DNA from 4 places in the Erwinia sp. L03-1 genome. Region 1 is predicted to be linked to each of the others. Evidence: predicted binding sites of a transcription regulator. Region 1 holds the regulator's gene; each other region holds the start of a gene.
The links. Region 1 encodes Fur, which represses iron uptake genes when iron is present. Its sites were predicted from a motif close to ATAATAATGAGAACNACTATCAA; they were not measured.
Positions count from the first base shown of each region.

Region 2: a site for Fur is predicted at 1,287-1,309, ahead of AC4PCC_RS22160 (TonB-dependent siderophore receptor). Genes of this name have one in related genera too.
Region 3: a site for Fur is predicted at 3,698-3,720, ahead of feoA (ferrous iron transporter A). Genes of this name have one in related genera too.
Region 4: a site for Fur is predicted at 5,291-5,313, ahead of exbB (tol-pal system-associated acyl-CoA thioesterase). Genes of this name have one in related genera too.

Region 1 is NZ_CM178762.1:3,164,324-3,172,399, reverse strand. Features, by position in the region: gene chiP (chitoporin ChiP) at 1-598, shown strand, start outside; gene chiQ (ChiQ/YbfN family lipoprotein) at 650-859, shown strand; gene AC4PCC_RS14610 (beta-N-acetylhexosaminidase) at 859-3,513, shown strand; gene fur (ferric iron uptake transcriptional regulator) at 3,575-4,018, opposite strand; gene fldA (flavodoxin FldA) at 4,393-4,923, opposite strand; gene ybfE (LexA regulated protein) at 5,087-5,368, opposite strand; gene ybfF (esterase) at 5,516-6,280, opposite strand; gene seqA (replication initiation negative regulator SeqA) at 6,539-7,081, shown strand; gene pgm (phosphoglucomutase (alpha-D-glucose-1,6-bisphosphate-dependent)) at 7,113-8,076, shown strand, end outside.
Region 2 is NZ_CM178762.1:4,836,767-4,844,842, forward strand. Features, by position in the region: gene AC4PCC_RS22155 (MFS transporter) at 1-1,084, shown strand, start outside; gene AC4PCC_RS22160 (TonB-dependent siderophore receptor) at 1,407-3,524, shown strand; gene pstS (phosphate ABC transporter substrate-binding protein PstS) at 3,798-4,838, shown strand; gene pstC (phosphate ABC transporter permease PstC) at 4,914-5,876, shown strand; gene pstA (phosphate ABC transporter permease PstA) at 5,873-6,760, shown strand; gene pstB (phosphate ABC transporter ATP-binding protein PstB) at 6,804-7,574, shown strand; gene phoU (phosphate signaling complex protein PhoU) at 7,591-8,076, shown strand, end outside.
Region 3 is NZ_CM178762.1:305,592-313,667, reverse strand. Features, by position in the region: gene AC4PCC_RS01340 (S-type pyocin domain-containing protein) at 1-343, opposite strand, end outside; gene AC4PCC_RS01335 (bacteriocin immunity protein) at 621-878, opposite strand; gene AC4PCC_RS01330 (pyocin-S2/colicin E7-DNase domain-containing protein) at 892-999, opposite strand; gene AC4PCC_RS01325 (Tex family protein) at 1,304-3,625, shown strand; gene feoA (ferrous iron transporter A) at 3,774-3,998, shown strand; partial or broken gene feoB (Fe(2+) transporter permease subunit FeoB) at 4,012-6,193, shown strand; gene AC4PCC_RS01310 (alpha-amylase family glycosyl hydrolase) at 6,427-8,076, shown strand, end outside.
Region 4 is NZ_CM178762.1:650,053-658,128, reverse strand. Features, by position in the region: gene AC4PCC_RS03035 (fimbria/pilus outer membrane usher protein) at 1-193, shown strand, start outside; gene AC4PCC_RS03030 (Csu type fimbrial protein) at 190-1,176, shown strand; gene AC4PCC_RS03025 (MFS transporter) at 1,493-2,812, shown strand; gene AC4PCC_RS03020 (hypothetical protein) at 3,423-3,698, shown strand; gene AC4PCC_RS03015 (hypothetical protein) at 3,702-3,929, shown strand; gene exbD (TonB system transport protein ExbD) at 4,060-4,482, opposite strand; gene exbB (tol-pal system-associated acyl-CoA thioesterase) at 4,488-5,222, opposite strand; gene metC (cystathionine beta-lyase) at 5,458-6,648, shown strand; gene AC4PCC_RS02995 (DedA family protein) at 6,764-7,423, shown strand; gene AC4PCC_RS02990 (AraC family transcriptional regulator) at 7,446-8,076, opposite strand, start outside.

The sequences.
Region 1 (8,076 bases):
CACCAGCTGGCAGTTTTATGGCGCAAAAGATAAGGCGCACGGCGGCGTTGCAAACGTTAATGATGTGTATGACGGCCTGGCCTGGCTACAGGCGCTGACGCTGGGCTACACCCTGGGAGCCTTTGATTTCAGACTGGAAGGCACCTGGGTGAAGGCCGAAGGGAATCAGGGGTTTTTCCTGCAACGGATGACGCCAGGCTATGCCACGTCGAACGGGCGGCTGGACGTGTGGTGGGATTCACGCTCTGACTTTAATGCCAACGGTGAAAAAGCCCTGTTTGCCGGGGTGAGCTGGGATTTAACCAACTGGTCGCTCCCCGGATGGAGCCTTGGCACCTCCCGTGCCTGGGGATGGGATGCCAAACCTGCCAGCAACGCGGCCTGGGATCGCCACGCTCGCCTGAAAGAATCAGCCTGGAATCTCGATCTGATGCACACCGTGCAGGCGGGCTGGGCCAAAGGCACGTTGTACAAACTGCACTATACCCGCTACGACAACCACTCCTCGCTGCCCAGCTTTAGTGGGGGATACGGCAATATCTTCCAGGATGAGCAGGACGTGAAATTTATCGTCATCGCACCATTCACTATTTTTTAACCATTCCGCAGGCGGGGCAGAGGCCCCGTCCGAAAACCACGGAGGTGTGAAATGAATAAAATATTACTGCTCATCGCCAGTGTGCTGGCGTTAGTCGCCTGCTCGTCAGGCCCTGCGTCGCGCCCTGAGCGTATACCGGCGCTGGACTATCAGCATTGCCTTGATGCAGAGCAGATGGGCGGCGGCGATGAGGTTCAGGATCGCTGTGGCAGGCTGTCTGAAGAGATTGAACAAAAAAACCAGAAGGAACAGGTGAAATAATGAAAATGTACAAAAGTGCGATTGCGGCGGCGCTGATATCGGCGCTCGGCAGCACGGGTGCGCTGGCGGATCAGCAGCTGGTCGACAGGATCAGTCAGTTTGGCGTTAAGTATAAGGTGACCGATAACCATGCTGCCTGGAATGGCGTGGACTGCGCCGCGCTGGGCGCTGACTGGGCTTCCTGCAACCGGGCCACCCTCACCTTAACCAACCCGGGCGAGGCGCTTAACAGTAAAGACTGGGCCATTTACATGTCCAACGTGCATAAAACGCTTAAGGTCGATAGCGATCAGTTTCGCATGGTGCACGTCGTCGGCGACCTGACCCGGCTTGAGCCGACGGATAAATTCACCGGCTTTGCCGCCGGAGCATCGGTGGATATTCCGATTATCAATGAGTACTGGCAGTTGTTTATCACCGACGTAATGCCACGCTGGTATGTTACCTCCAGCAACGCCAGCCCAAAAATCATCGCCATAACGGATACGGAAGAGCTGTCCCGCTTCGTTGAACCCTTTGGCGATCAATGGCGACGTACGCCGGATGACAAAAACGTGCTGATGAACGCGGCCAGCCGCTTTGCTAAAAACAGCGATGTGGCCACGCTCCCGGCGCAAACTCTGCGTGGGCAGATTGTACCTACGCCGATGAGCGTGGAGATCTACAGTGGGGACGCCGACCTGTCATCAGGCGTAAGGTTCGATTTCACCACGTTATCGGCCGATCAGGCCGATGCTCTGCGTCAGCGTTTCAGTTTACTGGGCGTTCAGGAACGGGCTAACGGCTATACCATCAAGACCCGGATTGCTGCCAGCGCGCTGGGGAAACAGCAGTCCATCCCGGGCGGCTATCAGCTAACCATTGGCGAAACCCAGGCAGAGGTGACCGGCTTCGATCAGCGCGGCGTGATGAATGGCGTACAGTCGATACTTTCACTCATCCCCGCTGACGGCCTCAAAATTGCGACGCTGAAAGCAGCCGATGCACCGCGTTTCCCTTATCGTGGGGTATTCCTCGATGTTGCCCGTAATTTTCATAGCAAAGAGGCAATTTTACGGCTGCTGGATCAGATGGCGGCCTGGAAGCTGAACGTCTTTCACTTCCATCTTTCTGACGATGAAGCCTGGCGCATTGAGATCCCCGGTTTGCCAGAGCTGACCGATGTAGGAAGTAAACGCTGCCACGATCTCACCGAGAAAACCTGCCTGCTGCCACAGCTGGGATCGGGGCCTTTCAGCAATAATAACGGCTCGGGGCATTTCAGCCGCCAGGACTATATTGATATCGTCAAATACGCAGGGGCCCGGGGTATTGAGGTGATCCCGGAAATTGATATGCCTGCGCATGCCCGGGCGGCGGTGGTGTCGATGGAGGCACGCTATGCCCGCCTGATGGCCGGGGGGAAACAGGCCGACGCCGAGGCATACCGGCTGGTGGATCCCACCGACGACTCCAATACCACCTCCGTCCAGCTTTACGATCGTACCAGCTATCTCAATCCCTGCCTGACATCCTCGCTGCGCTTTACCGACAAGGTGATTAGTGAAATCCAGGCGATGCATCTGGCGGCGGGACAGCCAATGAAGGCCTGGCATTTTGGCGGTGATGAAGCGAAAAATATTCGTCTTGGCGCAGGCTATACCGATAAGACGAAGCCCGAAGAAGGTAAAGGCAGGCTGGATATGCGCCAGGAAGATAAACCCTGGGCAAAATCTTCCGTCTGTCAGGCGATGATCAAAGCGGGAAAAATAGCTGACCTTGATCACCTTCCGAGCTATTTTGCGCGGGAAGTTAGCAAGCAGGTCGATGCGCACGGCATCGAGAAAATGCAGGCGTGGCAGGATGGCCTGAAGGATGCTGAAAATGCGGGTGCCTTCGCCACGAAGCGCGTGGCGGTGAATTTCTGGGATACGCTTTACTGGGGAGGGTATGACAGCGCTAACGACTGGGCCAACAAGGGCTACGAGGTGATCGTCTCCAACCCGGACTACGTCTATCTCGATTTCCCCAACGAAGTTAATCCGCTTGAGCGGGGCTACTATTGGGGAACCCGTTTCAGCGACGAGCGCAAAATGTTTAGCTTTGTGCCGGATAACCTGCCGCAGAACGCAGAAATGTCGTTTGATCGCGATGGTAAAACATTTACGGCAAAATCCGACAAGCCCTGGCCTGGCGCCACCGGACTCTCTGCCCAGCTGTGGAGCGAGACGGTACGCACTGACGGACAGATGGAATATATGATGTTTCCGCGTCTGCTGGCCGTGGCCGAGCGAGCATGGCACCGCGCGGGCTGGGAGCAGGATTACCAGCCAGGAAAAGCCTTTACCCGGGGCGAGACGCATTTTGTCGATAGTAAGGCTCAGTTGAAAGAGTGGCAGCGTTTTGCCAACCTGCTGGGTCAACGCGAGCTGTCGAAGCTGGATCGTCGGGGAATTGAGTACCGCATCCCGGTACCGGGCGCGCGTATTATTGGCGGAATGCTGGAGGCGAATATCGCGCTGCCTGGCATCGCCATTGAGTACAGCGTTGATGCAGGCAGAAGCTGGCAGCGCTATGAGGCCACGGCTAAACCGCAAGTTGAGGAGGAGGGTAACGTCCTGGTGCGCGCGGTCAGCGCCGACGGCAAGCGCTACAGCAGGGTGGAGGAAGTCTGAAAAAAGCGTAAAAAAAAGCCGGTGATGATCACCGGTTTTTTATGTTGGGCAACGCGGAAGATTATTTGTCGTGAAGCGTTTCGTCTTCACGGCAGTCACCTGTGGTGCAGTGGCCGTAAAGATAAAGACTGTGGTTGCTGAGTTTAATACCGTGGCGGGTAGCGATATCACGCTGACGTGTCTCGATAGACTCATCGCTGAATTCAATCACTTTTCCGCAGTCCAGACAGATCAGGTGATCGTGATGCTGCTGCTGGGTCAGTTCGAATACGGACTTGCCGCCTTCAAAGTTATGACGCGTTACAATCCCTGCATCATCAAACTGGTTGAGTACGCGGTAGACCGTTGCCAGCCCAATCTCTTCGCCCATATCAATCAGGCGTTTATATAAATCTTCCGCACTGACGTGATGGCTCTCTGGTACCTGAAGCACTTCCAGAATTTTCAGTCGGGGAAGCGTGACTTTCAGGCCGGCCTTCTTTAATGCGGTATTGTTGTCAGTCATGCGGATATTGTCCTGTTACTTTGCTAGTCACTAAGTGGCTGAAAAGCCTTAAACATCGGTCGACGCAGAAAGCTAGGTGCGTCTCATTATAGAACTGATACTTCAAAATGGAAACCACGAGTGGGATGCGCACCGCTGTGGGATGTAAAGTTGAGAACCCGATACGTCCAGGAAAGCAAACGCCCAATAAAAACGGGATTAACATTTTGCTCAGCACTCTTATCGCTCGTTGAGCGAGGAACGCTGAATAAGTGAGGTGACCGATGGCGATATTTTACAGATTTGCAGATGAAAATTACAAAGATGTACCTATTACTTCTACAGGTAAAACCACTGGCCCGATATGAGACATCGCCCACATCAGGCCGCTGCACTCAGGCTTCAAGAATCTCTTTCAGCTGCAGCTCGTCAAAAATCTGTTTAACCCATTGTTCGGTACGTTGCTGGGTCAACTCAGGCTGACGGTCTTCGTCAATGGCCAGACCGAGGAAATGGTTGTCATCCGCCAGCCCTTTGGAGGCCTCGAAATGGTAACCCGCCGTTGGCCAGTGCCCGACAATCACCGCGCCCCTGGGCTCAATGATGTCGCGGATGGTGCCCATGGCATCGCAGAAGTACTCGGCATAGTCTTCCTGATCGCCACAGCCAAACAGCGCCACCAGCTTGCCGTTGAAGTCGATCTCTTCCAGGGTCGGAAAGAAGTCGTCCCAGTCGCACTGCGCTTCGCCGTAGTACCAGGTGGGAATACCCAGCAGCAAAATATCAAAGGCTTCAAGATCTTCTTTGCTGCTTTTAGCGATATCGTGAACGTCAGCAACGTCAGTGCCAAGCTGCTTTTGAATCACTTTTGCAAGATTTTCGGTATTGCCCGTATCGCTGCCAAAGAAAATGCCTACGATTGCCATGAGTTTAATAACCTCTTGAAACTTAATGATATGAGATGGCTAACTTAAAAAAGATAACGGCAATGATAGCAGACAGCCACAGGGGGATAAACGAGTAATCCTCCTGCTTTTGTCGCATTGTGCTGTGCCCTCAGCTGTCCCTGACCGCGAAATAACCACCGCTTCAGGGGTTCTGGCTGGCTAACTGCGCCATCACCATCTCTTCAATCAGCTCGCTGCGGCTCATATTACGCTGGTCAGCAAGGTGATTAAGGGCATCAACCGCATCGCTATTGATTTTCAGCTCGACGCGCTTAAGCCCGCGCACTTTATCACGCTTAAGCTGATTGCGTTTGTTGATGCGCAGCTGCTCATCACGCGTCAGCGGATTAGTTTTAGGTCGTCCCGGACGGCGTTCGTCTGCAAAGAGATCGATCGTGGTGCGGTCCGTGTTTTCTTTTGCCATAGAATCGTGGTACTGAAGGCTGGAGTTCTGATGGATTGAGCCATGTTGCCAAAGGGATTTTCACCCGCGACAAAATTTTAGCGCGCCATCATACCCCAGTGAAAGTCGAGACGACAACGATTTAACAATTTGAGGGAGCATTTGTTTCTAACGCGCATAAAAACGGCTAATTGCGCGCAGAACCGCATCAGGTTTCTCTGCATGTACCCAGTGTCCGGCACCGGCAATCACATGTGCGCGTGCCTGGGGGAACTGCGCCAGCAGGGCGTCACGCCACCTGTCGTCAAGGTAGGATGAGCGTTCGCCGCGGATAAAAAGCGCCGGATGCGGCCAGGCGGGGATCGGCTGCCAGTCGATGATCTCTGGGTACCGGGCCTCCAGCGCCCTGACGTTAAAGCGCCAGCTCCCCTCGTGAAAGGACTTCAGCAGAAACTGAATCACCCCTTCTTCCTCTATTGTCTGGCGCATCAGCGCGGCGGCTTCGCTGCGGGTGGTTATTCCCGCTGCCGTCACGGCGTTCAGTGCGGCAAAAATGGCGTCATGATGGCGTTCAGGGTAAGCGACGGGCGCAATATCAATCACCACCAGCTTGCCTGCCCGCTCCGGCGCAGCCGCCGTCAGTGCCATGGCGATTTTTCCGCCCATCGAATGGCCTGCAAGGTCAAAACGCGCAATCCCCAGCTCATCAAGCGTCTCCAGCACGTCCTGCGCCATCGCCGGATAGCTCATCTCATCCGATCGCGGGGAAAGACCATGATTGCGTACGTCAATCTGGACCACCGGACGCGTCTCCTTCAGCTTTCTGGCCAGTACGCCAAGGTTATCCAGGCTGCCAAACAGGCCGTGGATCAGTACGGTGGGTAGATTCGCGGCAGCGGATTGTTCGGTTTGCAAGCGGACATTCAATTTCATAGCAAAGTTCTTACAGTTGAAACGAGGGGTTAGGGTATCATGGATCCACATTTTTCTGCCGAAACGATAAACGGCTTCCAGGCCACCTTTTTGCGGCATAGTCTGACTTTTGCCTGTATTGGGGTCTGGCGCTACACCCTGGCAGGATTTAACTTTATAATCCACATGTTAGAGCTGGTCTGTGAACCGTGCTGCGTAACCGAACCCTGTAACACGGCACCGGGCGGCTCTTATAAGCAATAATCGTACTGGATCATGATGAAAACTATCGAAGTCGACGAAGAGCTGTACCGTTATATCGCCAGCCACACTCAGCATATTGGTGAAAGTGCCTCTGACATTTTACGGCGTATGCTTAAATTCTCAGCCGGTCAGCCGCTGCCAAAGGGCGCAGCAACGCCGCCAGCGATGGCGAAAAGTGCTGCACCTGCGGAAGTACAACCGCGTCCTCAGGATCGCGTCCGTGCCGTACGTGAGCTGCTGCTGTCCGATGAGTATGCCGATCAGAAAAAAGCGGTAAATCGCTTTATGCTGATTCTTTCGACGCTGTACAGTCTTGATCCCAAAGCATTTGCTACAGGCACCGAGTCACTGCTCGGTCGTACGCGCGTCTACTTTGCGGGTAATCAACAAACCCTGGTACAGAACGGCACCCATACCAAGCCGCAGCATATTCCGGGCACGCCGTATTGGGTGATCACCAACACTAACACAGGTCGTAAACGCAGCATGATTGAACATATCATGCAGTCGATGCAGTTCCCGGCGGAGCTGATCGACAAAGTTTGCGGCACCCTCTAACTGATAACCTGATAATCAGGGAGAAGCGCCCATGGCTAATCACCCCCGTGCCGGGCAGCCGGCCCAGCAGAGCGATTTGATTAACGTTGCACAATTGACTTCACAGTATTATGTCCTGCAACCCAACCCGGGCAATGCGGAACATGCGGTGAAATTTGGTACCTCAGGCCATCGCGGCAGTGCAGGGCGTCAGAGCTTTAACGAAACACATATTCTGGCGATTGCGCAGGCGATTGCTGAAGAGCGTACAAAGAATGGTATCACCGGTCCCTGCTACGTAGGGAAAGATACCCACGCGCTGTCTGAACCCGCCATCATTTCCGTACTGGAAGTGCTGGCGGCTAACGGTGTGGACGTTATCGTGCAGCTGGATAATGGTTATACGCCAACCCCTGCAATCTCTAACGCCATTCTTGAGCACAATAAAGCGGGTGGTGCACAGGCAGACGGTATCGTGATTACGCCGTCACACAACCCGCCGGAAGATGGGGGTATCAAATACAATCCACCGAACGGTGGACCGGCCGATACCAACGTTACCAAAGTCGTTGAGGACCGCGCCAACGCGCTGATTCAGGACGGACTGAAAGGCGTGAAGCGTATCGCACTGGATGAAGCATGGGCCAGTGGGCACCTGCAGGAAAAAGACCTTATTCAGCCCTATATCGAAGGTCTGGCACAGATCATTGATATCCCGGCCATTCAGAAAGCAGGCCTGAAAATTGGTGTCGACCCGCTGGGCGGCTCCGGTATCGCTTACTGGCAGCGTATTGCCGAGTTCTACAAGCTGGATCTGACCATCGTGAATGATTCAGTGGATCAGACCTTCCGCTTTATGCATCTCGATAAAGATGGCGTGATCCGCATGGACTGCTCGTCTGAAAGCGCGATGGCGGGCCTGCTGGCGCTACGTGATAAGTTCGATCTGGCGTTTGCCAACGATCCTGATTATGACCGCCACGGCATTGTTACTCCTGCAGGGCTGATGAATCCGA
Region 2 (8,076 bases), 1.7 Mb from region 1:
ATGGGTCTCCGCTTCGCTGACGGCCTACCTGATTGGCGGTATTGTTCTCCAGTGGCTGCTCGGGCCGCTTTCTGACAGGTTGGGCCGCCGTCCGGTGCTGCTCTCCGGGGTCGCCTTTTTCATGCTCACCTGCATGGCAACCCACTGGGTACAAAGCATCGAGCAGTTTGTTCTGCTGCGCTTTCTGCAGGGGATAAGCCTCTGTTTTATCGGGGCGGTGGGCTACGCCACCATTCAGGAGGCATTCGACGAATCGCTCAGCGTGAAGATCATGGCGCTGATGGCCAACGTGGCGCTGCTGGCACCCCTGGCAGGCCCGCTGGCCGGGGCGGCGTTTCTCTCGTTCAGCGACTGGCGCACCATGTTCTGGCTATTCGGCGGCGTGACCGCCGTGGCGCTGATAGGTCTGTGGCGAACCATGCCTGAAACGTCGGGCGACAGAAATACCTCGCTGTCGGTCAAATCGCTCGCAGCAGGTTATTACGCGCTGCTGAAGAACCGCCAGGTGATGGGCGGTTCGCTGGCGATTGGCCTGGTGACCATTCCCTGCCTCGCCTGGGTCGCGCTGTCGCCGGTTATCCTGATGCATGACGAAGGGCTAAGCCGGATGGATTACGCGCTGCTCCAGCTGCCGGTCTTCGTGGCGATGATCGCCGGTAACCTGACGCTGGGTCGCCTCGCCAGCCGCCTCCCCATTGAGCAGCCGCTGCGGCTGGGGGCCTGGCCGATCCTTGCTGGCCTGGCAATCGCGGCCATCAGCACCGCCATCAATACGCACAGCTATTTGTGGCTGACCGCCGGACTGAGCCTCTACGGCTTTGGCACCGGGCTGGTTAATGCCGGGCTTTACCGGCTGACGCTGTTTTCCAGCAGCGCCGGAAAAGGCAGCGTGGCGGCGATGTTAGGGATGGCGAGCATCGTGGTCTTTGCGCTGGGGATTGAGGCTGCTAAAGCGGCTTACTTCAGCGGAGGCAGCGCGTGGTTCAGCCTGTTTAATCTGGTCTGCGGCCTGCTCTGGCTCTGGCTGGTACGGGCATTTCTGCGCGAGCGCCAGCGCCGCAGCCTGGCTATGCCGGTGACGTAACAATTTTGCCCATGCTGAAAAGCTGGCCCTGGACGCAGGGATCATCCGTGCGGGCGATGATTACCGCGCCTTTCATACGGCGGCGTCGGCGGTGGAATGGTGCCTGACACCGAGATGAGGTTATATCTGTAAAAGGGAAAGCATTTATATCCCTACACTTTCAATGAGAAAAGATAAGAAAAATCAACGCTTGAAAAGCTGAATAGGAAAGATAATAATTCTCATTGAGATTACACATATTCTTACATCTCTATAACGCGCGTCTTTCTACTTCACTCCTGCGAGACGGGAGCGATAAGCCTACTTATTTAAGGGATTGATAATGAGAATGCCTTTTATCCTGAAGCGTTCCGTTCTGCTCTGTTCTGTCGCACTTTGCACACCCGCTCTCACCTGGGCCGCCGATACCCTGGTCGTTACCGCAGAGCCTGTAGAAACGGCTACTTCTCCGACCGAAGGCTATACGGCGAAAACCAGCAGCGGCGCCACCAAAACCGATCGCCCACTGATAACTACCGGCCAGTCTGTGTCCGTGGTGACCCGCCAGCAGATGGAAGATCAGGGCGCGATGGACGTCAACCAGGCGCTGAACTATACCGCCGGGGCCTTCACCAACTTCGCAGGGGCGGCCACGCGCTACGATACGGTTTCGCTGCGCGGCTTCCACGGCGGCGACGTGGACAACATCTTCCTGGATGGCCTGCGCCTGATGAGCGATCCCGGCAGCTACAACGTGCTACAGGTCGATCCCTGGTTCCTTGAGCGTATCGACGTCATCAAAGGTCCTTCCTCCGCACTCTACGGTCAGACCGTGCCGGGCGGGCTGGTGATGGAAACCTCTAAGCGCCCGCAGTTCTCCCCGCAGGGCCATTTCCGCCTGTTCACCGGCACCAACAGCACTAACGGCGCGGCCTTTGATTACACCGACGCGATTAACGATCAGTGGGCGTTTCGCCTGACGGGTATCACCCGCAACAGCGATACCCAGTATGACCATACCCGCGAAGAGAAATATGCTATCTCCCCGTCTCTGCTGTGGCAGCCGGATGAAGATACCTCACTGCTGCTGCGCGCCTATCTGCAAAAAGACCCCTCCGGCGGCTATCACAGCGCGGTGCCGGGTGACGGCAGCATCACCGAACATAATGGCCGTAAGCTGAGTACCGGCTTCTATGACGGCGACAGTTCGCTGGATCAGTTCAAGCGCAATGAGCAAATCTACAGCGCCGAATTCGCGCATCGCTTTAACGATACCTGGGCATTCCGCTCGAATGCCAGCTACTCGCACTCAAACGTCGATCTCGATCAGGTGTATCAGATTGGCTGGGACACCGCCAATCCTGACCTGCTGAATCGCTACTACTCCGGCTCCCGTTCCTCGCTGGACGCCTTTGCCATCGACAACCAGCTGGAAGCAGATTTTGCCACCGGCGAGGTTGACCACAAGGTGGTGCTGGGCGCTGAATATCATCAGTATAAAAATGATCTGAGCGACGCCAGCGGCTATGCCAGCCAGCTGAATGCCGTTACCGGTCAGGCTGTGGGCCTTAACCCGGACTACACCTTCAGCAAGTCGCAGCGCCGCTACTACCAGACCGGGGTCTATCTGCAGGATGAGATGGTGTGGGATAAGTGGCATCTGGACCTGTCCGGCCGCTACGATCGCATCGTCTCGCAGACGGAAAACTATGCTTACGACAGCAAATACCGTCGTCAGGATGACCATATTGGCGGTCGCGCGGCCCTGCTCTATGCCTTCGATAACGGCATTTCGCCTTACGCCAGCTACAGCCAGGCCATTACGCCGCAGTCCCTCTCTGGTCGGGACGGTAACCTGCTCAAGCCAACGACCTCTGAGCAGTATGAGGCCGGTGTGAAGTATCAGCCGGTGGGTACTTCCGATCTCTACTCCATCGCCGTTTATGATTTAACGCAGAAGGATGTCGGCAACCGCGTGGTGGTAGGCTCCTACTATGATCCGGCAGGAAAAGTGCATTCACAGGGGCTGGAGCTGGAAGCACACAACCAGCTCACGCCGCGCCTGAGCACCCTTGCCAGCTATACGGTGAACCACGTGCGCTATAAGGACTCGGTGGACGGCAACGACGGACATACCCCTTACGTGACGCCAAACTCCATGGCGTCGGCCTGGGCTAAATACCAGTTTGACTATGGACTGAGCGTCGGTGCGGGCGTGCGCTATATCGGCAAGCAGTGGGCGGATAACGAAAATACCACGCGGCTGCCCTCCGTCACGCTGTTTGACGCATCAGTGCGTGCCGATCTGGGCGCCTGGAACAGCAGCCTGAAAGGTGCCTTTGTGCAGGTTAATGCCAATAACCTGACCGATCGTGACTACGTCTCGGCCTGTTACGGTACCGGTTACTGCTACTGGGGCGCTGAGCGGACTATTATGGCGACCGTCGGCTACGACTTCTGATGCGACGTCGCTGTTCCAGATAGCGTGCCGGGGTATGTGCTGCGGTAATACGCGCAATAATTCAGCGTAACGCCTCAGTCGGCCCGAGAACTCAGCGTGGGATAACCCTGCGCTGAGTTTTTTTATGCCCGGCAGCCAGTCACTTTCCATGTCATAAAACTGTCATATTGCGTACATGTCACTGTCATCAAAATGTCCTATTTTCCCTCCAGCAGCAAAAAATACTGAGATTAAGACCGCGTGTAGTCTGACTTTTAATCCCCCGGAGGGAATATGACACTGGTACGCAAAACCCTGACGCAATTCGTCGCAGTAACCCTTTCACTCAGCACTCTTTCCGTCATGGCGGCCACCAATCTGACCGGCGCGGGCGGCACCTTCCCGGCACCGGTTTATAACAAATGGGCCGCAGAGTACAACACGGCGACGGGTGCGCAGGTTAACTATCAGGGCATCGGATCCTCCGGCGGTGTAAAGCAAATAATCGCGAAAACCGTCGACTTTGGCGCGTCTGATGCCCCAATGAAAGACGACGAACTGCAAAAAAATGGCCTGTTCCAGTTTCCGACCGTGATTGGCGGCGTGGTTTTGGCCGTTAATCTGCCTGGCGTGAAATCCGGCCAGCTGACGCTGGACGGGAAAACCGTCGGCGATATCTACCTGGGCAACGTTAAAAAGTGGAATGACCCGGCTATTAGCCGCCTGAACCCCGGCGTTAAGCTGCCCGACAGCAACATCAACGTGGTGCGCCGCGCCGACGGCTCCGGCACCTCGTTCGTCTTCACCAGCTACCTGGCAAAGGTGAACAGCGACTGGAACAGCAAAGTGGGCAAGGGGAATACCGTAAACTGGCCGGTTGGCCTGGGCGGTAAGGGTAACGACGGCGTTGCTGCCTTTGTTCAGCGGCTGCCAGGCTCAATTGGCTACGTCGAGTATGCCTATGCGAAACAAAACGGCCTGGCCTGGACCAAACTGCTGGATGCCGATGGCAAAGCGGTTGAACCCGGTGAGCAGAGCTTCAGCAATGCGGCGAAAGGCGCAGACTGGCAGCGCTCTTTTGCTCAGGATCTGACGTTTCAGAAGGGCGAAAATGCCTGGCCGATTACCTCCACCACCTTCATTTTGCTGCATCAAGTGCAGGATAGCGCCGACAAGGGCGCAGCCGTGCTGAAATTCTTCGACTGGGCCTACAAAAACGGCAGCAAAACCACCACCAGCCTCGACTATGCGCCGCTGCCGGATGCGGTGGTTAAGCAGATCCGCGCCGCATGGAAAACCGACGTTAAAGACAGCTCAGGCAAGGCCCTCTTTTAATCAAGGGGCTCGCTGACTGACCCCGGTATGGGGCGAGCCCTGGGCCGCCCCTACACTTCACTTACTGAGAACGCTATGGCTGCAACCACGCCGACATTCAGGCCTCCCGGCAGGCGGGGCGATATTATCTTCAGCGCGCTGGTTAAGCTGGCGGCGCTGATTGTACTGTTGCTGCTGGGCGGCATTATCGTCTCGCTTATTATCTCCTCCTGGCCGAGTATCCAGAAGTTTGGCTTCGCCTTTTTATGGACCAAAACCTGGGATGCGCCCAACGAACAGTTTGGTGCGCTGGTGCCGATTTATGGCACCGTCGTCACTTCACTTATTGCGCTGATCATTGCCGTACCGGTCAGCTTCGGTATCGCCCTGTTCCTGACCGAGCTGGCGCCTAACTGGCTGCGCCGTCCGCTCGGCGTGGCCATTGAACTGCTGGCCGCGATCCCGAGCATCGTCTATGGCATGTGGGGCCTGTTTATCTTTGCTCCGCTGTTTGCCACCTGGTTCCAGACGCCGCTCGGCGATCTGATGGCGAATATCCCCATCGTCGGCGCACTCTTCTCCGGTCCGGCCTTCGGCATCGGCATTCTGGCCGCCGGGATTATTCTCGCCATTATGATCATTCCCTATATCGCATCGGTCATGCGCGACGTCTTCGAACAGACGCCGGTGATGATGAAAGAGTCTGCCTACGGCATTGGCTGTACCACCTGGGAGGTTATCTGGCGCGTGGTGCTGCCGTTTACTAAAAACGGCGTGATCGGCGGGGTGATGCTTGGCCTCGGACGCGCGCTCGGTGAAACCATGGCGGTGACCTTTATCATTGGCAACACCTACCAGCTCGACAGTCCGTCGCTGTTTATGCCGGGCAACAGCATTACCTCGGCGCTGGCGAATGAGTTTGCCGAAGCCGAATCGGGCGTGCATACCGCCGCGCTGATGGAGCTGGGGCTGATCCTTTTCGTCATTACCTTTATCGTGCTGGCCTGCTCTAAGCTAATGATCCTGCGCCTGGCGAAAAGTGAAGGAGGGCGCTCATGACCGCGCTGGACATGCATACCCCTGACGGACTGGCGGCCTCGCGCCGCAAGATGCAGGCCTGGCGACGGCTGAAAAACCGCATCGCCCTGACGCTTTCGCTGATGACGATGGCATTTGGCCTGTTCTGGCTGGTGTGGATCCTGTTTGCTACCGTTACGCGCGGTATGGATGGCCTCACGCTGTCGCTATTTACCGAGAATACCCCACCGCCAAACACGACGGGTGGCGGCCTGGCGAACGCCATCGCTGGCAGCGGGCTGCTGATCCTCTGGTCAACGCTGGTGGGAACGCCGCTGGGGATCATGGCCGGCATTTACCTGGCGGAGTATGGCCGTAAATCCTGGCTGGCGGAGGTTATCCGCTTCATTAACGATATTCTGCTCTCCGCACCCTCTATTGTAGTGGGGCTGTTCGTCTACACGCTGGTGGTGGCGCGGATGCAGCACTTTTCCGGCCTGGCGGGCGTGGTGGCGCTGGCGCTGCTGCAGATCCCGATCGTCATCCGCACCACGGAAAATATGCTTCGGCTGGTGCCGGACAGCCTGCGCGAAGCGGCCTATGCGCTGGGCACGCCAAAATGGAAGATGATCTCGGCGATTACCCTCAAAGCCTCGGTTTCCGGCATTCTTACCGGCGTGCTGCTGGCGATAGCCCGTATCGCGGGAGAGACCGCGCCGCTGCTGTTTACCTCGCTCTCCAATCAGTTCTGGAGCACCGATATGATGCAGCCGCTGGCTAACCTGCCGGTGACGATCTTCAAATTTGCCATGAGTCCGTTCACGGAGTGGCAGAGCCTGGCCTGGGCGGGCGTACTGTTAATTACGCTCTGCGTCCTTCTGCTGAATATTCTGGCGCGTGTGGTCTTCGCCAGGGGCAAACATTAATTAAGCGTGCGGCTGCGGCGGCATGAACCATGCGAGAAGAACAATGGCTGACAACTCCTCCAGTAATATGATTCAGGTGCGAAATATGAACTTCTGGTATGGGAAATTCCATGCCCTGAAGAATATCAACCTGGATATTGCCAGAAATCAGGTGACCGCCTTTATCGGCCCGTCGGGCTGCGGGAAATCCACGCTGCTGCGCACCTTTAACAAGATGTTCGCGCTCTACCCGGAGCAGCGCGCGGAGGGGGAAATCCTGCTCGACGGCGAGAATATCCTGACCGCCAGCCAGGATATCGCCCTGCTGCGCGCGCGGGTGGGAATGGTCTTTCAGAAGCCGACGCCGTTCCCGATGTCGATTTACGAAAACATCGCGTTTGGTGTACGCCTGTTTGAAAAACTGTCACGTGCCGATATGGACGAGCGGGTACAATGGGCGCTGACCAAGGCTGCGCTGTGGATGGAAACCAAAGATAAGCTGCATCAGAGCGGCTACAGCCTGTCCGGTGGTCAGCAGCAGCGGCTCTGTATTGCGCGCGGCATTGCCATTCGCCCTGAAGTGCTGCTGCTGGATGAACCCTGCTCGGCGCTGGATCCGATTTCCACGGGCCGTATCGAAGAGCTGATCACCGAGCTGAAGCAGGATTACACCCTGGTGATCGTTACGCACAATATGCAGCAGGCGGCGCGCTGCTCCGATCACACCGCCTTTATGTACCTGGGCGAGCTTATTGAGTTCAGCGATACCGACACGCTGTTCACTAAACCGCACCAGAAGCAGACTGAAGACTATATTACCGGCCGCTACGGTTGATTGACGGGAGAACACGATGGATAACCTTAACCTCAACAAACATATCTCCGGGCAGTTCAACGCCGAGCTGGAGCATATCCGTACCCAGGTGATGACCATGGGTGGGCTGGTGGAGCAGCAGCTTACCGACGCCATCACCGCGATGCATAACCAGGATGGCGAGCTGGCGAAGCAGGTCATTGCGGGCGATCAGCAGGTCAATATGATGGAAGTGTCGATTGATGAAGCCTGCGTGCGGATCATTGCCCGGCGTCAGCCCACCGCCAGTGATTTACGGCTGGTGATGGCGATCATCAAAACCATTTCCGAGCTGGAACGCATCGGCGACGTGGCGGATAAAATCTGCCGCACCGCCCTGGAGAAGTTTGGTCAGCAGCATCAACCGCTGCTGGTGAGCCTGGAGTCGCTGGGCCACCATACTATTCAGATGCTGCATGACGTCCTGGACGCCTTCGCGCGTATGGATCTCAATGCCGCCGTCGAAATTTATCGCGAAGACAAA
Region 3 (8,076 bases), 2.0 Mb from region 1:
CCCCTTCTCCGGCGATTGCCAGCTGTACCGCGCCCGGGGCTCGCGCCAGCGCCAGCGCGCCAGCAGCAGTCAGAGACGCTTCGGCCGCTTTAACCGTTTCCGGGGTATACCGGGGGGACTCTGAAACGCCCAACATGGCCAGGGCGAGCTTAATTTCCCTGTCTGACAAAGGCATGCAAAACGCAATGCCCCCGTCACCTCTGTCCATAACCCATGCCCAGCTTCCGCCATTCATTAATGTCAAATAGCAGGCTTTCTGGGGGCCCTTAAACTGAAACTTTCCGTCGCCCAGATAAATGGGGGTAATGTCCCGCGAGCGCGGGTTTCCTTCCTTTTTACTCATCCTTAAGTTCCTTTTCCAGGGTACTTTTTATTTAATCCGGCCGACGCTTTTACTACGCCGGTGACGGCTCACGCTGAAACAAACCGGGGAGAACAGGTTTTGTTTCATACGTTACTGTAACAACAAGAAATTAATTTTTCCCGCCGTGATATCACAGATTTCGACCCCCGCCGCATGACTGATGTGAACAATTCCTAATGACGTGGATTTACCGCCCCGCCGCTGGCAATTTTTGCCCGCAATCCGTATAACTGTCCGCTGACTCTTAAGCCACACATTAACCTTGTTTAAATCCAGGCTTACCATTTTTAGCCCGCCATTCCCTGACCTCTTTTACAATACCTTCAGGGCTGTCATCCTGATCGTACATGGGATGATAAATAAGACCATTGCGATGAGGATGTTCGGTCAAACGTTCGAATTCAAGAACAGCCTTTGTATGCTCAGCCTCTGTTTCATAGTCTGCATTACAAATTTTTCTGACAAAATATAAAAACTCGGCATCGGTATAATCAGAAATCGTTTTCTTTTCCATCTCAATTATCCTCTTAATGGATTTCAATATGACGTTTAGGGGTCATCACTCGAATATTATCTATGTCATATATTGCACCGTTATCCTTAATAAATTTGACATGGTGTAACTCGAATCGAATTCGTCCCGCGCCCTTCTTATAATTAAAATCCTGTTCCGATTGCTTTTTATTTAACCCCGTCTGCGACTTTTACTACGCCAGTGACGGCTCACGCTGAAACAAACCGGGGGGAACAGGTTTTGTTTCATACGTTACTGTAACAACCAGAAATTAATTTTTCCCGCCGTGATATCACAGATTTCGACCCCCGCCGCATGACTGATGTGAACAATTCCTAATGACGTGGATTTACCGCCCCGCCGCTGGCAATTTTTGCCCGCAATCCGTATAACTGTCCGCTGACTCTTAAGCCACAAAGTAACCGATGATGAAAGAATCACTGAGCCGCATAATTGCAAATGAACTCCAGGCACGGACAGAGCAGGTTGATGCCGCTGTTCGTCTGCTGGATGAAGGGAACACCGTGCCGTTTATCGCACGCTATCGTAAGGAGGTGACCGGTGGCCTGGATGATACCCAGCTACGCCAGCTGGAAACCCGGCTGGGCTATCTGCGCGAGCTGTCCGAGCGCCGCCAGGCGATTCTCAAATCCATCGGCGACCAGGGCAAGCTGACCGACGAGCTTGCTAACGCCATCAGCAACACCCTGAGCAAAACCGAACTCGAAGACCTCTACCTGCCCTATAAGCCAAAGCGCCGTACGCGTGGAATGATCGCCATTGAGGCCGGTCTGGAACCCCTGGCCGAGACGCTGTGGCAGGATCCATCTCACCTCCCGGAGACGCTGGCCGCCCGCTTCGTAGATGCCGATAAGGGCGTTGCCGATACCAAAGCCGCGCTGGACGGCGCCCGCTACATTCTGATGGAGCGCTTTGCAGAAGACGCCACGCTGCTGGCTCAGGTACGTGCCTGGCTGTGGAAGAATGCCCACCTGGTCTCGCGCGTGACGGAAGGCAAAGAGGAAGAGGGCGCGAAGTTCCGCGACTACTTTGATCACCATGAAGCACTGGCATCCGTGCCATCCCATCGTGCGCTGGCGATGTTTCGCGGCCGCAATGAAGGCATATTGCAGCTATCGCTTAATCCGGACCCACAGTTTGACGAGCCGCCGCGCGAAAGCCACGGCGAGCAGATTATTATCGACCACCTTGGCCTGCGGCTGAATAACGCCCCAGCGGACGCCTGGCGAAAGGCCGTGGTCAGCTGGACGTGGCGTATTAAGGTGCTTCTGCACCTGGAAACCGAGCTAATGGGCACGGTACGCGAGCGCGCTGAAGATGAGGCAATCAACGTTTTTGCCCGCAATATGCACGACCTGCTTATGGCGGCACCCGCCGGGATGCGGGCGACCATGGGCCTGGATCCTGGACTGCGTACCGGCGTAAAAGTTGCGGTCGTTGACGCCACCGGCAAGGTGGTTGCCACCGACACCATTTACCCGCATACCGGGCAGGCGGCGAAAGCGGCCGCCGCGGTGGCCGCACTCTGCACCCGACATCAGGTGGAGCTGGTGGCGATTGGCAACGGCACCGCCTCACGTGAAACCGAACGCTTCTTTATCGACGTCCAGAAGCAATTCCCCCAGGTTCAGGCGCAGAAGGTGATCGTCAGCGAAGCGGGCGCATCCGTCTATTCCGCCTCCGAGCTGGCTGCGCTGGAGTTCCCGGATCTGGACGTCTCGATCCGCGGGGCCGTCTCCATCGCGCGCCGCCTGCAGGATCCTCTCGCTGAACTGGTGAAGATCGACCCGAAATCGATCGGCGTGGGCCAATATCAACACGACGTCAGCCAGAGCCAGCTGGCGAAAAAGCTGGATGCGGTCGTGGAAGACTGCGTAAACGGCGTCGGCGTGGATCTGAATACCGCCTCGGTGCCGCTGCTGACCCGCGTGGCCGGGCTGAGCAAAATGATGGCACAGAATATCGTCAGCTGGCGTGATGAGAATGGTCGCTTTCAGGACCGCCAGCAGCTGCTGAAGGTGAGCCGTCTGGGGCCAAAAGCCTTTGAACAGTGCGCTGGCTTTCTGCGCATCAGCCAGGGTAAAAACCCGCTGGATGCCTCAACGGTTCACCCGGAGGCTTACCCGGTCGTGCAGCGCATTCTGGCCGCCACCGAACAGTCGCTGGATGTGCTGATGGGTAATCCGACGGCGCTGCGCACCCTGCGCGCGGTGGACTTTACCGATGAGCGGTTCGGCGTGCCGACCGTCAGCGATATTATCCGGGAACTGGAAAAACCCGGCCGCGACCCCCGTCCGGAGTTTAAGACGGCGCAGTTCGCTGAGGGCGTGGATACCATGAACGACCTGCAGCCGGGTATGGTGCTGGAAGGGGCGGTTACCAACGTGACTAACTTCGGTGCCTTTGTCGATATCGGCGTTCATCAGGACGGGCTGGTACATATCTCCTCCCTCTCCGATAAGTTTGTCGACGATCCGCATAAGGTGGTGAAAGCGGGGGATATCGTTAAGGTCAAGGTGATGGAGGTTGACCTGCAGCGCAAGCGCATCGCGCTGACCATGCGTCTGGACGAACAGCCGGGTGAAGCCGCTTCACCGCGCCGCAGTCCGGCCAGCAACAACCGTGATGCAGGCCGTCCGACGGCGAAATCCCGTCCGCGTCCGGCACAGCCCGCCGGCAATAGCGCTATGGGCGATGCGCTGGCGGCAGCGTTCGGCAAAAAATAACGGCATTACCCCAGGGCGGATCGCCGTATCCGCCCTTCCCACTCCCCTGAAAATTGTTTTGCGTCAATACCGACGAGAATAATTCTCATTATAATTACCCCCCTCAATTATCACGATGCGGCAATTTTCCGCGCCACGGGGTAAAAATATGCCTGTTGTACCCTTGCAGCACTACAAAATCGTTAGTTTCTCGCCCACCATCAATACCGCGTTTCGCCAGAAGCTGCTGTCACACGGCCTGCTGCCCGGCGCGACCTTCCAGGTAAAGCGCGTAGCGCCCTTTGGCGACCCGGTGCAAATCGAAACGCGCCGCGTCAGCCTGATGCTGCGTAAAAAAGATCTGGCGTTTCTTCGCCTTGAATCCCTGAACTGAGGCGGAGGTAAGGATGAAAACGTATACCATCGGGCTGATTGGCAACCCTAACGCCGGTAAAACCACGCTGTTTAACCAGCTCACCGGCGCGCGGCAGCGGGTCGGGAACTGGGCTGGGGTAACGGTTGAACGCAAGGAAGGCACCTTTACCACCGCTCAGCACAAGGTGCGGCTGATTGACCTGCCCGGCACCTATTCCCTGACGACGGTATCGGAACAGGCCTCGCCTGACGAGCAGATCGCCTGTCGCTATATGCTGAGCGGCGAAGCTGACCTGGTCATCAACGTCGTGGATGCCAGCAATCTTGAGCGCAATCTGTACCTTACCCTCCAGCTTCAGGAACTGGGGGTACCCTGCATCGTTGCGCTGAATATGCTGGATATTGCTGAAAATCAGCATATCGCGCCTGACGTTGCCGCGCTGGAAAAACAGCTCGGCTGCCCGGTGATCCCGATGGTGTCGAACCGGGGAACGGGCATCGACAGGCTGAAAAAAGCCATTGACGACGCTCATCGCTCCATCGGTAACGTTAACATCCCCTACCCCGCGGATGTCGAGGCTCGCGTCCGGCAGCTGTGCGACGCCATGCCGGAAAACCTTCCCCCGGTACAGCAGCGCTGGCTGGCGCTCCAGGCGCTGGAAGGGGATGTCTACAGCCTGGCCCGGGTGGCAACACCCGCAGGATCGCCTGATGCACTTAATCTGGACGATGCCCCGCTAAAGATTGTCTCTGCCCGCTATCAGGCCATTGAGGCCGTTTACCGCACCGTAACGGATACGCACCTGGCTACGCCGGACCGCCTCTCTGCCCGCCTCGACAGCCTGGTGCTTAATCGCTGGCTTGGACTGCCCATATTTCTGCTGATGATGTACCTGATGTTCTTTCTGGCCATTAATCTCGGCGGGGCGCTACAGCCGCTATTTGAGATTGGCTCGGCGGCGATTTTTATTCATGGCATACAGTGGATCGGCGCAGTGCTGCATTTCCCGCTGCCGCTGACCCTGTTCCTGGCACAGGGCATTGGCGGTGGCATCAATACCGTGATGCCGCTGGTGCCGCAAATCGGCCTGATGTACCTGTTCCTGTCCCTGATGGAAGATTCCGGCTATATGGCCAGAGCCGCTTTTGTCATGGATCGACTGATGCAGGCGATAGGATTACCGGGTAAATCCTTCGTGCCGCTGATTGTCGGTTTTGGCTGTAATGTCCCGTCGGTCATGGGCGCCCGTACGCTGGATGCCCCGCGTGAGCGCCTGCTGACCATCCTGATGGCGCCCTTTATGTCCTGTGGCGCGCGGCTGGCTATCTTCGCGGTATTCGCTTCCGCCTTTTTTGGTCAGCGGGGATCGCTGGTGGTTTTCAGCCTTTATCTGCTGGGCATTGCCGTGGCCATCCTCACCGGGCTGCTGTTAAAGCATACGCTTCTGCGCGGCGAGGCCACGCCCTTCGTGATGGAGCTGCCCACCTGGCACGTTCCGCACCTGAAAACTCTGCTATTACAAACCTGGCAGCGGCTGAAAAGCTTTGTGCTGCGGGCCGGGAAAGTGATTGTTCTGGTCTGCGTGGTGATAGGCGGCCTGAACAGCTTCTCGTTCAGCGGACAGCCGGTATCCACGATTAATGACTCCGCGCTGGCCAGCGTCAGCCGCCATCTGACACCGCTGCTGTCCCCGATGGGCATACATGATGATAACTGGCAGGCAACGGTTGGCCTGGTCACCGGCGCAATGGCAAAAGAGGTGGTAGTGGGTACGCTGAATACGCTCTATACCGCACAGGCGCTGCATGAGGAGCCGTTTGATGTCGCCAGTTTCAGCCTGACCGGGGAGCTGGCGACGGCGGTCCAGGAAACCTGGGATGGGGTAAAAGAGGCGTTCAGCCTTAGCGTGCTGTCTAATCCCGTCGAGGCCAGCAAGGGCGACGGCGAGATGGCCGGCGGGGCGATGGGTGTGATGCACAGCAAATTTGCCAACGATGCCGCCGCCTATAGCTACCTGATTTTCGTGCTGCTGTACGTGCCCTGCGTATCGGTGATGGGCGCGATTGCCCGTGAAAGCAGCGGCCGCTGGATGCTGTTCTCAATATTCTGGGGGCTGAACCTGGCCTGGTGCCTGGCAACGCTGTTTTATCAGGTGGCGACCTTTAGTGACCATCCTCAGTACAGCACCCTCGTGCTGCTGGCGGTATGTGCCTTTAATGTCGTGCTGTGGCTGGTGCTGCGGAGTATCACGCTCCCTGCATCGCCGCTGGCGGTCAGGCCCGTTGCTGAAAAGGGCTGCCCCGGCTGCCCCCGTAACGGCAGCTGCCACTGATTTAGCGGCCTCATGCCCTTGTCGGCCGCTTCGTTGCAGTTGCGGTTTTGCTTCCAGGGTCTACAGTGAAAGTTAACGTAGCTGTCCAAAAATGCGGTGGCGCACTGTATAAAAATGGAAATTATCAACAGCCTGCTCGATAAAATCTATGACCATGCCTTTCCCGCCGCCTGTCGGGAAAGGCTGACAGAAAGCATTCAACATACCCGCAGCGCCATCAACCACCCGCGCAAGGCACACTGGGATGAAAAAGATGTGGTGCTGATCACCTATGCCGATCAGTTTCGTGAAAGTGACGCCCCCACTCTGCAAACCTTCTGCCGTTTTTATCAGCGCTATCTTCACGCCAGCTTTAACCTGGTTCACCTGCTGCCATTTTTTCCCTGGTCATCCGACGATGGTTTTTCGGTAATGGATTATCATCAGGTCAGCCCGGCCTGTGGCGAATGGTCAGACGTCGCCGCGCTGCATCAGCGCGTCCGGCTGATGTTTGATTTCGTGTGCAACCACATGTCAGCGCACAGCGCCTGGTTCAAACACTACCTGGCAATGGATCCCGGCTGGGATGATTTCTTTATCAGCATGCCCCCGGCGACCGACCTCAGCAGCGTCACCCGGCCGAGAACCTCCCCTCTGCTCACCCCTTTTACGCTGGCCGATGGCAGCACGCGGTTTATCTGGACGACTTTTAGCGCGGACCAGATTGACCTTAACTTCGCCAATCCCAGGGTGCTGGTGATGATGGTGGAGGTGCTGCTGGACTATCTGGCAAAGGGGGCAGACTATGTCCGGCTGGATGCAGTGGGCTATATGTGGAAAACCCCCGGTACCGCCTGCATTCATCTGGAAAAAACCCATCTGCTGGTTAAATTATTTCGCGCTATCGCCGGTGAGGTCGCACCCGGTACGGTGATTGTGACGGAAACCAATGTGCCGCACCGGGACAATATCAGCTATTTTGGCAACGGGCAGGACGAGGCGCAGATGGTGTATCAGTTTTCGCTGCCGCCGCTGGTACTGCATGCCATCCATTACGGTTCGTCCCGCGCGCTGAAGCAGTGGGCAAGCTCGCTGCCAGCGGGCGACGGCAGGACCACCTATTTCAATTTTTTGGCTTCCCATGATGGCATCGGTCTGAATCCACTGAGGGGGCTTTTACCTGAGACGGAAATAGTGTCGCTGGTGCGAGATCTGGCGATGGAAGGCGCGCTGATTTCTTATAAAAATAACCCTGACGGCACCGCCAGTCCCTATGAAATTAACGTCACCTATATGGACGCGCTAAACAGTAAGGAGGAGAGTGACGATATTCGCCTGCAACGCTTTATGCTGGCGCATGCGCTACTGCTGGCTTTCCCTGGCGTTCCCGCGATATATATTCAGAGTATTCTCGGCTCGCGGAATGATATGGCGGGGGTTAAGGCGGCGGGGCATAACCGGGCGGTTAACCGCGAGAAATATGCGCTCCACGACATTGAAGCGGCGCTCGCCAATAAGCAAACGCTGCGCCATCGGGTTTATTACGCACTCAGCGGACTGATTCAGCTGCGGATCCGCCAGCCTGCCTTTCATCCTGATAATCCGATGACGGTACTGCCGAGCGATAATGCCCTGTTTATTTTCCGCAGGCAGGCAGTTGAGGGGGGGGAGGATCTGCTTTGTGTTTACAATCTCAGCAGTCGGGAAATAACCTGGTCACCGCCGGAGAGCGGGCGCTACCGTGATATTTATCACAATGTCATTATAGAGAGCGAGGCTGAACTG
Region 4 (8,076 bases), 2.3 Mb from region 1:
CACGGAATACGTAGGCTGGGACGGCATTGCCTGGATGGAAAATCTCCAGCCCGAAAACCCGTTCAGGGCCGAAACGCCGGACGGGCGACACTGCGAGTCAGTATTGAAGGTTCCCGGCGGACGGCCTGTATCCCTCAGGACCTATGGACCGCTAACCTGCACTCTCTCCGCCGATGCGCCAGGAGCACCATGATGAAAAAAATCTCAGCCGTTCTGTTCTTGCTGCTGATGGCATGCTCCCTCCCGGGATGGGCGGCCTGCACCTTACCCTCGTCGACCGCCTCGTTTGGCAGCGTCAGTTCTTTTGCGGTGAATACCACCGCCAGTGCCACCTCGGCCAGCGTGAACGTCAACTGCGGATCGGGCAGTATTCTTTCGCTGCTTTCAACGGATTACGTCAAAATACAGGTGGCAAGCGCGACCTTTACCAGCGGTACACGTGGCGCACTTAAGACCAGCAGTAGCGGCAGCGATAGCATTCCCGTCCAGCTGTGTAGCGATTCCGCCTGCGGCAATGAGATGACCATTGGCGGAACCACCGTGAGCTTCAGCTCTTCTCAGTTAGTGAATCTGGTGGGTCTGCTGGGCGGGCAAAACTTTACCATTCCGGTGTATATGCGCACCGTGCCGGGTCAGGTGGTGGCCGCCGGGAGCTATACGGGCGTCATGAATATGCTGGTCAGCTACAACGTCTGTACCGGGCTTGGCGCACTGGGGCTGTGTTTGTTGGGCAGTCAGATAACCAGCTCCGGCACGGTGCCCATTACCGCCAGTATGACTATCACTAACGATTGCACCACTATCACCGCCCCCAACATCAGCTTTGGCAGTGCACCGCTGGTCAGCAGCTTCAGTAAAGTCGCCCAGTCGATTAATGTCATCTGTACTAAAGACAGCACCTATACGGTGGGACTGAGCAACGGTAGCCATGCAGTGGGGAGCCAGCGCTATATGACCAGCGGCAGCAACCAGCTCGCCTATGAGATTTATCAAAATACCAGCACCCTGCGCTGGGGGCCTGTTGGCAGCGAGCGCGTTGCCAGTACGGCGGCGAATAGCATCAGTGTTGATGGGCTAACCCGCACCTTTAATTACACCGCACAGATTTTAACTAACCAAACCACACCCGTAGCAGGCAGCTACAGCGACAGCGTGGTCGTGGATCTCTCATTTTAACGCGCGCCAGGTGAAACGTGGTGGTGGCTCTCTCACTGGAAAGTACGGCCAATGTCACGTGATAGTGGATCTCTCAATGGAAAGTACGGTCAATGTGGCGAAATTAGCCCTCGTAACTATCGGGCCTTGATGAATCTTGCGTCAGGGAGAACCAGCAGAAGTGAGCCATCGCGCGTTTCACAGGCCGCTATACCTCCAGCATTGTGTTAACTATTTGTTACCCATGTAATACGATAGTTAAGCTTTAACAGTGATATCGATCACATTAAAATATTTACTGACAGGCTAAAAGGGGGGAAAAACTAAAGGATGCTGTATGACTGTTTTCTCCCCACCCGCAAAAAAACCGCGAAGCCATGCCAGAACTATTTTCACCGTAACCAGCGGTAATTTTCTGGAGATGTATGATTTTATGGTGTTCGGCTACTACGCGACCGCCATTGCCAAAACCTTCTTCCCCGGTGATAACCCCTTTGCTTCCCTGATGCTGACGCTAATGACCTTTGGCGCTGGCTTCCTGATGCGTCCGCTCGGTGCCATCATTCTTGGCTCATTTATCGACCATCACGGACGCCGTAAAGGGCTGCTGGTCACACTGGGACTGATGGCGCTGGGAACGCTGACCATCGCCGTAGTGCCGGGATACAATACGCTGGGCGTCGCCGCGCCGATTCTGATTTTGCTGGGGCGTCTGCTACAGGGCTTCTCGGCTGGCGTGGAGCTGGGCGGCGTTTCGGTGTATCTGGCTGAGATGGCTCCTCCTAAGCGCAAGGGTTTCTTTGTCAGCTGGCAGTCGGGCAGCCAGCAGGTGGCAGTTATATTTGCCGCACTGCTTGGGCTGGGACTGAATCATTTACTGGAAAAGGATCAGGTCACCGACTGGGGCTGGCGTATTCCGTTTGTGATTGGCTGTATGATCGTGCCGTTTTTGTTTTGGATCCGCCGTATGCTGGAGGAAACCGAGGAGTTCAGCCAGCGCAAGGTACACCCTTCGATGAAGCAGATTGTCAGGTCGGTAGCCAGTAACTGGCCGCTGGTGCTGGCGGGGATGTTGATGGTGGTGACCACCACGGTGATGTTTTATATGATCACCGCTTTTACGCCGACGTTTGGCAAAACGGTGCTGATGATGAGCGATAAACAGAGCTTTTTTGTCACGCTGTGCGTAGGGCTGTCTAACCTGATATGGCTGCCCATTATGGGCTCGGTTTCCGACCGTTATGGCCGCCGCCCGCTGCTGATTCTGTTTAGCGTGCTGATGATCGCCACTGCCTGGCCGGTTCTGCACTGGCTGGTGGGGTCACCAACGTTTGCGCATCTGCTGGAAGCCGAGCTGTGGCTCTCCTTTCTTTATGCCAGCTATAACGGCGCAATGGTGGTGTATCTGGCGGAGATTATGCCCGCCGAGGTGCGTGCCACGGGCTTTTCACTGGCTTACAGTCTCGCTACCGCGCTGTTCGGCGGCTTCACCCCGGCAATCTGCAGTTATCTGATTCACTCGACAGGCGATAAGGCGATGCCCGGCGTCTGGCTAACCATTGCCGCCGTTTGTGGCCTGCTTGGCACCATGATTATTAAGCGTCTGGTCCGTCAGTATCAGATTAAGAATACGGCGGCTCCGCTGGCTCAGGTTTAAGTTCGGGCAGTGAATGGGGCATGATGCCTGGTGGTGTCTGCATATGGTGCGCGGCGCTACAAGAGCTGGAGGTGTCGCCTGGGGGGGGGCCCGGCGCTACAAAAGCCTGGGGTGTCGCCTGGGGGGGGGGCCCGGCGCTACAAAAGCCTGGGATGTCGCCTACGGGTGGGGCCCGGCGCTACAAAAGCCTGGGGTGTCGCCTACGGGTGGGGCCCGGTGCTACAAAAGCTGGAGGTGTCGCCTACGGGTGGGGCCCGGTGCTACAAAAGCTGGAGGTGTCGCCTACGGGTGGGGCCCGGTGCCTGGCGGTCCTCGCGCCGCGCGTGGCGCGGTCCCTTCGCTCCGCTCGTCGACCTTTCGGACCGGGCATGACGGGACATCCCTGTCCCGGCATGCCCTTGTGCCAGCATCCCTGCTGGCCCATCCGGGTCTTCCTTACTGCACTCAGCGCTGCGGAATGCCTGTCACCGGGCCCCACCCGCCTGCTTATTGTATTGTGCTGACTGCGGGTAAAAGCAACTCAAAAGCCTGAGAGGTGGACAATCCCTGCGGTTGACGGGCAATCCGCAGCGCTGCGGCGAAGACGGAGGGCCAGGCGAGGGCAGCAGGGATGCTGCACTCAGGGAGCGGCGGGCAGGGACGCCCGCTCGCGACCGGGCCGTCCGGCCCGGAGTCGGAGCCAAAGGCACCACGCGGAGCGTGGCGTGAGGACGCCCGGCAAACGCTGGGATTGTCCACCGGGATTGCAGGTATTACAGCCTGTACGACCGGCCTGCCAACAGGCAGGGTATCGGAATGCCTGTCACCAGGCCCCACCCGTCTGCTTATTGTATTGTGCTGGCTGTGGGTTAAAGGCGGTTTCACTAAAAGCAATTCAGGCGCCTGAGAGGTGGACAATCCCTGCGATTGTCGGGCAATCCGCAGCGCTGCGGCGAAGACGGAGGGCCAGGCGAGAGCAGCAGGGATGCTGCTCTCAGGGAGCGGCGGGCAGGGACGCCCGCTCGCGACCGGGCCGTCCGGCCTGGCGTCGGAGCCAAAGGCACCACGCAGAGCGTGGCGTGAGGACGCCCGGCAAACGCTGGGATTGTCCACCGGCGTCGCAGGTATTACAACCTAACCTGGCAACCTGGCAACCTGGCAACCTGGCAACCTGGCAACCTGGCAACCTGGCAACAGGATGCCGAAATACCTGACACCGGGCAATAGTCCCTACTCCTTTAACGCCCGCTCGCGACCAGTCCAGTCAGCTACTTCGCGGTGGTTTCCATACCCATCAGGCCAATCTTCAAATAACCCGCCTGACGCAGCTTATCCATAACCCCCATCAGCGTGGCATAATCCACCGACTTATCGGCCTGGAAGAAAATGGTGGTTTCTTTATTACCCGCCGTCTGATCGTTCAGGGCATTAACCAGCGTCTCGTCTGTCACCGCATTATTGCCAATAAACAACTGCCTATCGGCCTTAATCGAAAGATAAACGGGCTTATCGGGACGTGGCTGCGGCGTACTGGTAGAAGCAGGCAGGTTAACGCGGACGTCAACTGTCGCCAGCGGCGCGGCGACCATAAAGATGATCAGCAGCACCAGCATCACGTCGATAAACGGCGTGACGTTAATCTCATGCATTTCGCCGTTGCTTTCGTGATCTTCATTCAATCGCATCGCCATCGTACTTAGCCCACCCGCAGTTTGTGAGCGGCGGCGTGGCGCGGTGAATCATTGCTGGCCGCCAGATCCAGATCGCGGCTTTGCAGCAGCAGGATCTGCGCCGCAACGTCGCCCATTGATGCCTTGTAATTAGCGATCATGCGGGCAAAAACGTTATAGATGACCACGGCCGGGATTGCCGCAATCAAACCCACGGCGGTGGCCAGCAGCGCTTCCGCGATACCCGGCGCGACGACCGCCAGATTGGTGGTCTGCGTCTGTGCAATGCCGATAAAGCTGTTCATGATTCCCCACACGGTGCCGAACAGGCCGACAAAGGGGGCAATTGAGCCTACCGTCGCCAGGAATCCGTTACCCCGGCCTGCATGGCGGCTGAAGAATGCGACGCGGCGCTCCAGTCGGAAGGCGGTGCGCTCTTTGATACCATCATTGTCGTCAGAGCCCTGCGAAAGCTGTAGCTCATCTTCCGCTTCTTTCAGCAGCAGCGCCGTCAGGCTGGCCGCATTAAAGGTTGCGCAGGTCTTCGAGGCCTCGGGTAGCGAGCGCGCCTCAGCCAGTGACTGCTGCTCACGCTTCAGACGACGCTTTGCGGAACTCAGTTCTGCGCTTTTGCTGAAAAATATTGCCCAGGTGACGACCGATGCCAGCAGCAGTCCGATCATTACCACTTTAACCACGATGTCTGCATGATGGTACATGCCCCACACGGAAAGATCCGTCTGCATCAAATCATTCGTCACGCTGTCTCTCCAACGGAAATCAACTAAAAGCAAAAAACCAGTCAGGATCATACCAAATCAATGCTGAATTGATAGTGGTTATCATTAGTATTTACATCTACCCGCTTTATTCCCGCATTTATCAGCGCTTTTCTGGCTTCAGACTGAAACTTTGTCATACAGCGCATTGCTCAATTTCGTCATCAGGCGCGCCGTGTTAACGTTAGAAATCAACCTTTCTCAGACTGGGCAATTGATGAGCAGAAAAAAAATCGAAACCACGCTGATCGCCGCTGGCCGCAGCAAACGCTATACCCAGGGCGCCGTTAACAGCGTGATTCAACGGGCGTCATCACTGGTATTCGACAGCGTGGCAGAGAAAAAACGCGCCGCGGCAGGGCGCGCAGACCGTGATCTTTTCTATGGTCGTCGCGGCACGCTCACCCACTTCTCTCTTCAGGACGCCATGACCGAACTGGAAGGCGGCGCGGGCTGTGCGCTTTATCCCTGTGGAGCGGCGGCCGTCGCTAATGCCATCCTCGCTTTTGTTGCCGCTGGTGACAATGTGCTGATGGCGGGATCGGTGTATGAGCCCACTCAGGATTTTTGCAGCAAAATTCTCAGTAAAATGAATGTCTCAACCCAGTGGTTCGATCACAATATTGGCGATGAGATTGCAGAGTTAGTCCAGCCCAACACCAAAGTGGTCTTCCTGGAATCCCCGGCCTCCATCACCATGGAAGTTCAGGATATTCCTGCCATTGTCTCGGCGGTGCGCCGTGTGGCGCCGGACGCCGTCATCATGATCGACAATACCTGGGCCGCAGGGATCCTCTTTCCGGCGCTGGCCTTTGGCATTGATATCTCTATCCAGGCCGGTACCAAATACCTGATCGGCCATTCAGATGCCATGATCGGCACCGCGGTAGCAAATGAACGCTGCTGGCCCCAGCTGCGTGAGAACTCCTATCTGATGGGGCAGATGGTGGACGCGGATACCGCCTACATGGCAAGTCGCGGCCTGCGTACGCTCGCCGTGCGTCTGCGCCAGCATCAGGAGAGCGCTATCCACATCGCACAGTGGCTGGCGGCGCGTCCTGAAGTGGCGGTGGTGAATCACCCGGCGCTGCCTGAATGTCGGGGACACGCATTCTGGAAGCGTGACTTTACCGGCAGCAGCGGCCTGTTCTCCTTTGTGCTGAAAGAACGCCTGAGCGATGCGCAGCTTGCCCACTATCTGGATCACTTTGAGCATTTCAGTATGGCCTACTCATGGGGAGGCTATGAGTCGCTAATCCTCGCTAACCAGCCTGAGGAGCTGGAGGCAATACGTCCGGCGAAGGGCGTGGATTTTAGCGGAACGCTGGTGAGAGTGCATATCGGCCTGGAAAACGCAGACGATTTGATTGCCGATCTGGCCGCTGGCTTTGCCCGTCTTGAAGCCTGAGCAGGATGAATAAGTAAATAAAAACCAAACGACAGAGAGCAATGGGCATCGATCAAGGTTAACGAGCCGAATAACGCGTACAATTGACCAACTAACGTATTCACTGGGATATGAAATGGGTGTACTACACGAGATTGTGCGGGCATTGTGGCATCAGGATTTTGCTGCGCTCGCCAATCCGGATGTGATATGGATTGTCTACGGCATTATGTTTATCACTCTGCTGCTTGAAAACGGCCTGTTGCCCGCCTCTTTTCTGCCCGGTGACAGCCTGTTGCTGCTGGCCGGGGCCATGATTGCGAAAGGCGTTATGGCATTTATGCCGACGCTGCTGATCCTCACCCTTGCCGCCAGCCTCGGCTGCTGGCTGAGCTATCTTCAGGGCCGCTGGCTGGGGAATACCCGGCTGGTCAAAAGCTGGCTGATGCATTTGCCCGCGCAGTACCACCAGCGGGCGTGGAGTTTGTTTCATCGCCACGGCCTGATGGCGCTGCTGGTTGGGCGCTTTCTGGCGTTTGTTCGCACCATTCTGCCTACGATGGCGGGAATTTCCGGCCTGAAGAACAGCCGTTTCCAGCTGTTCAACTGGCTTAGCGGCCTGCTGTGGGTCACGATTCTGGTGTCGCTAGGCTACGCTATCAGTCAGGTTCCTTTTATTAAGCGCCATGAAGATCAGGTTATGGCGATCCTGATGATTCTGCCTCTGGTATTGTTGTGCGTAGGTCTGGTGGGTAGCATCACGCTGGTTATCAGGCGCAAAAAGTCCTCTCTGTAGGGCCGGTGTTCCGGCCCTCTTCTTATACCGTTTGCCGCATGCGCATCACTTCTTCCCCCGGCGTGACGCCAAAATAGCGTTTAAACTCACGAGAAAACTGTGATGCGCTTTCATAACCCACCCGCATTGCCGCCGTACTCGCTTTCAGCCCCTCCTGCAACATCATCATCCGCGCCTGATGCAGTCGGTAGCTTTTCAGGTACTGTAACGGCGAAGTGCTGGTGACCGCCTTAAAGTTATGATGAAACGCCGAGACGCTCATATTCACCTCTGCGGCCAGCTGATCCACGCTCATGTTATCCCGGTAGTTATGCTCAATCCGCCGCAGCGCGCGGGCTATCTGGCTGAACTGAGTCTGACGACTGACCTGCGCCAGCAGGGCACCCCCGCAGGGACCCAGCAGGACATAATAGAGAATTTCACGCACAATCTGTGGCCCGAGCACGCGGGCATCGCGCGGATTAGCCATGACGTCCAGCAGCCTCTCTGCGGCGCACAGCATCTCCCCGGTCAGGGATGCCGTATGTATTCCCCGCGTCTGCGGCGCGGGGTGAAAGCTGTCGTCATCGCCAATATCAATCAGCAGATCCTGTAAGCGGGTGGAATCCACATTGAGCAACATCCCCACCAGCGGCTCTTCCGCAGTCGCGAAG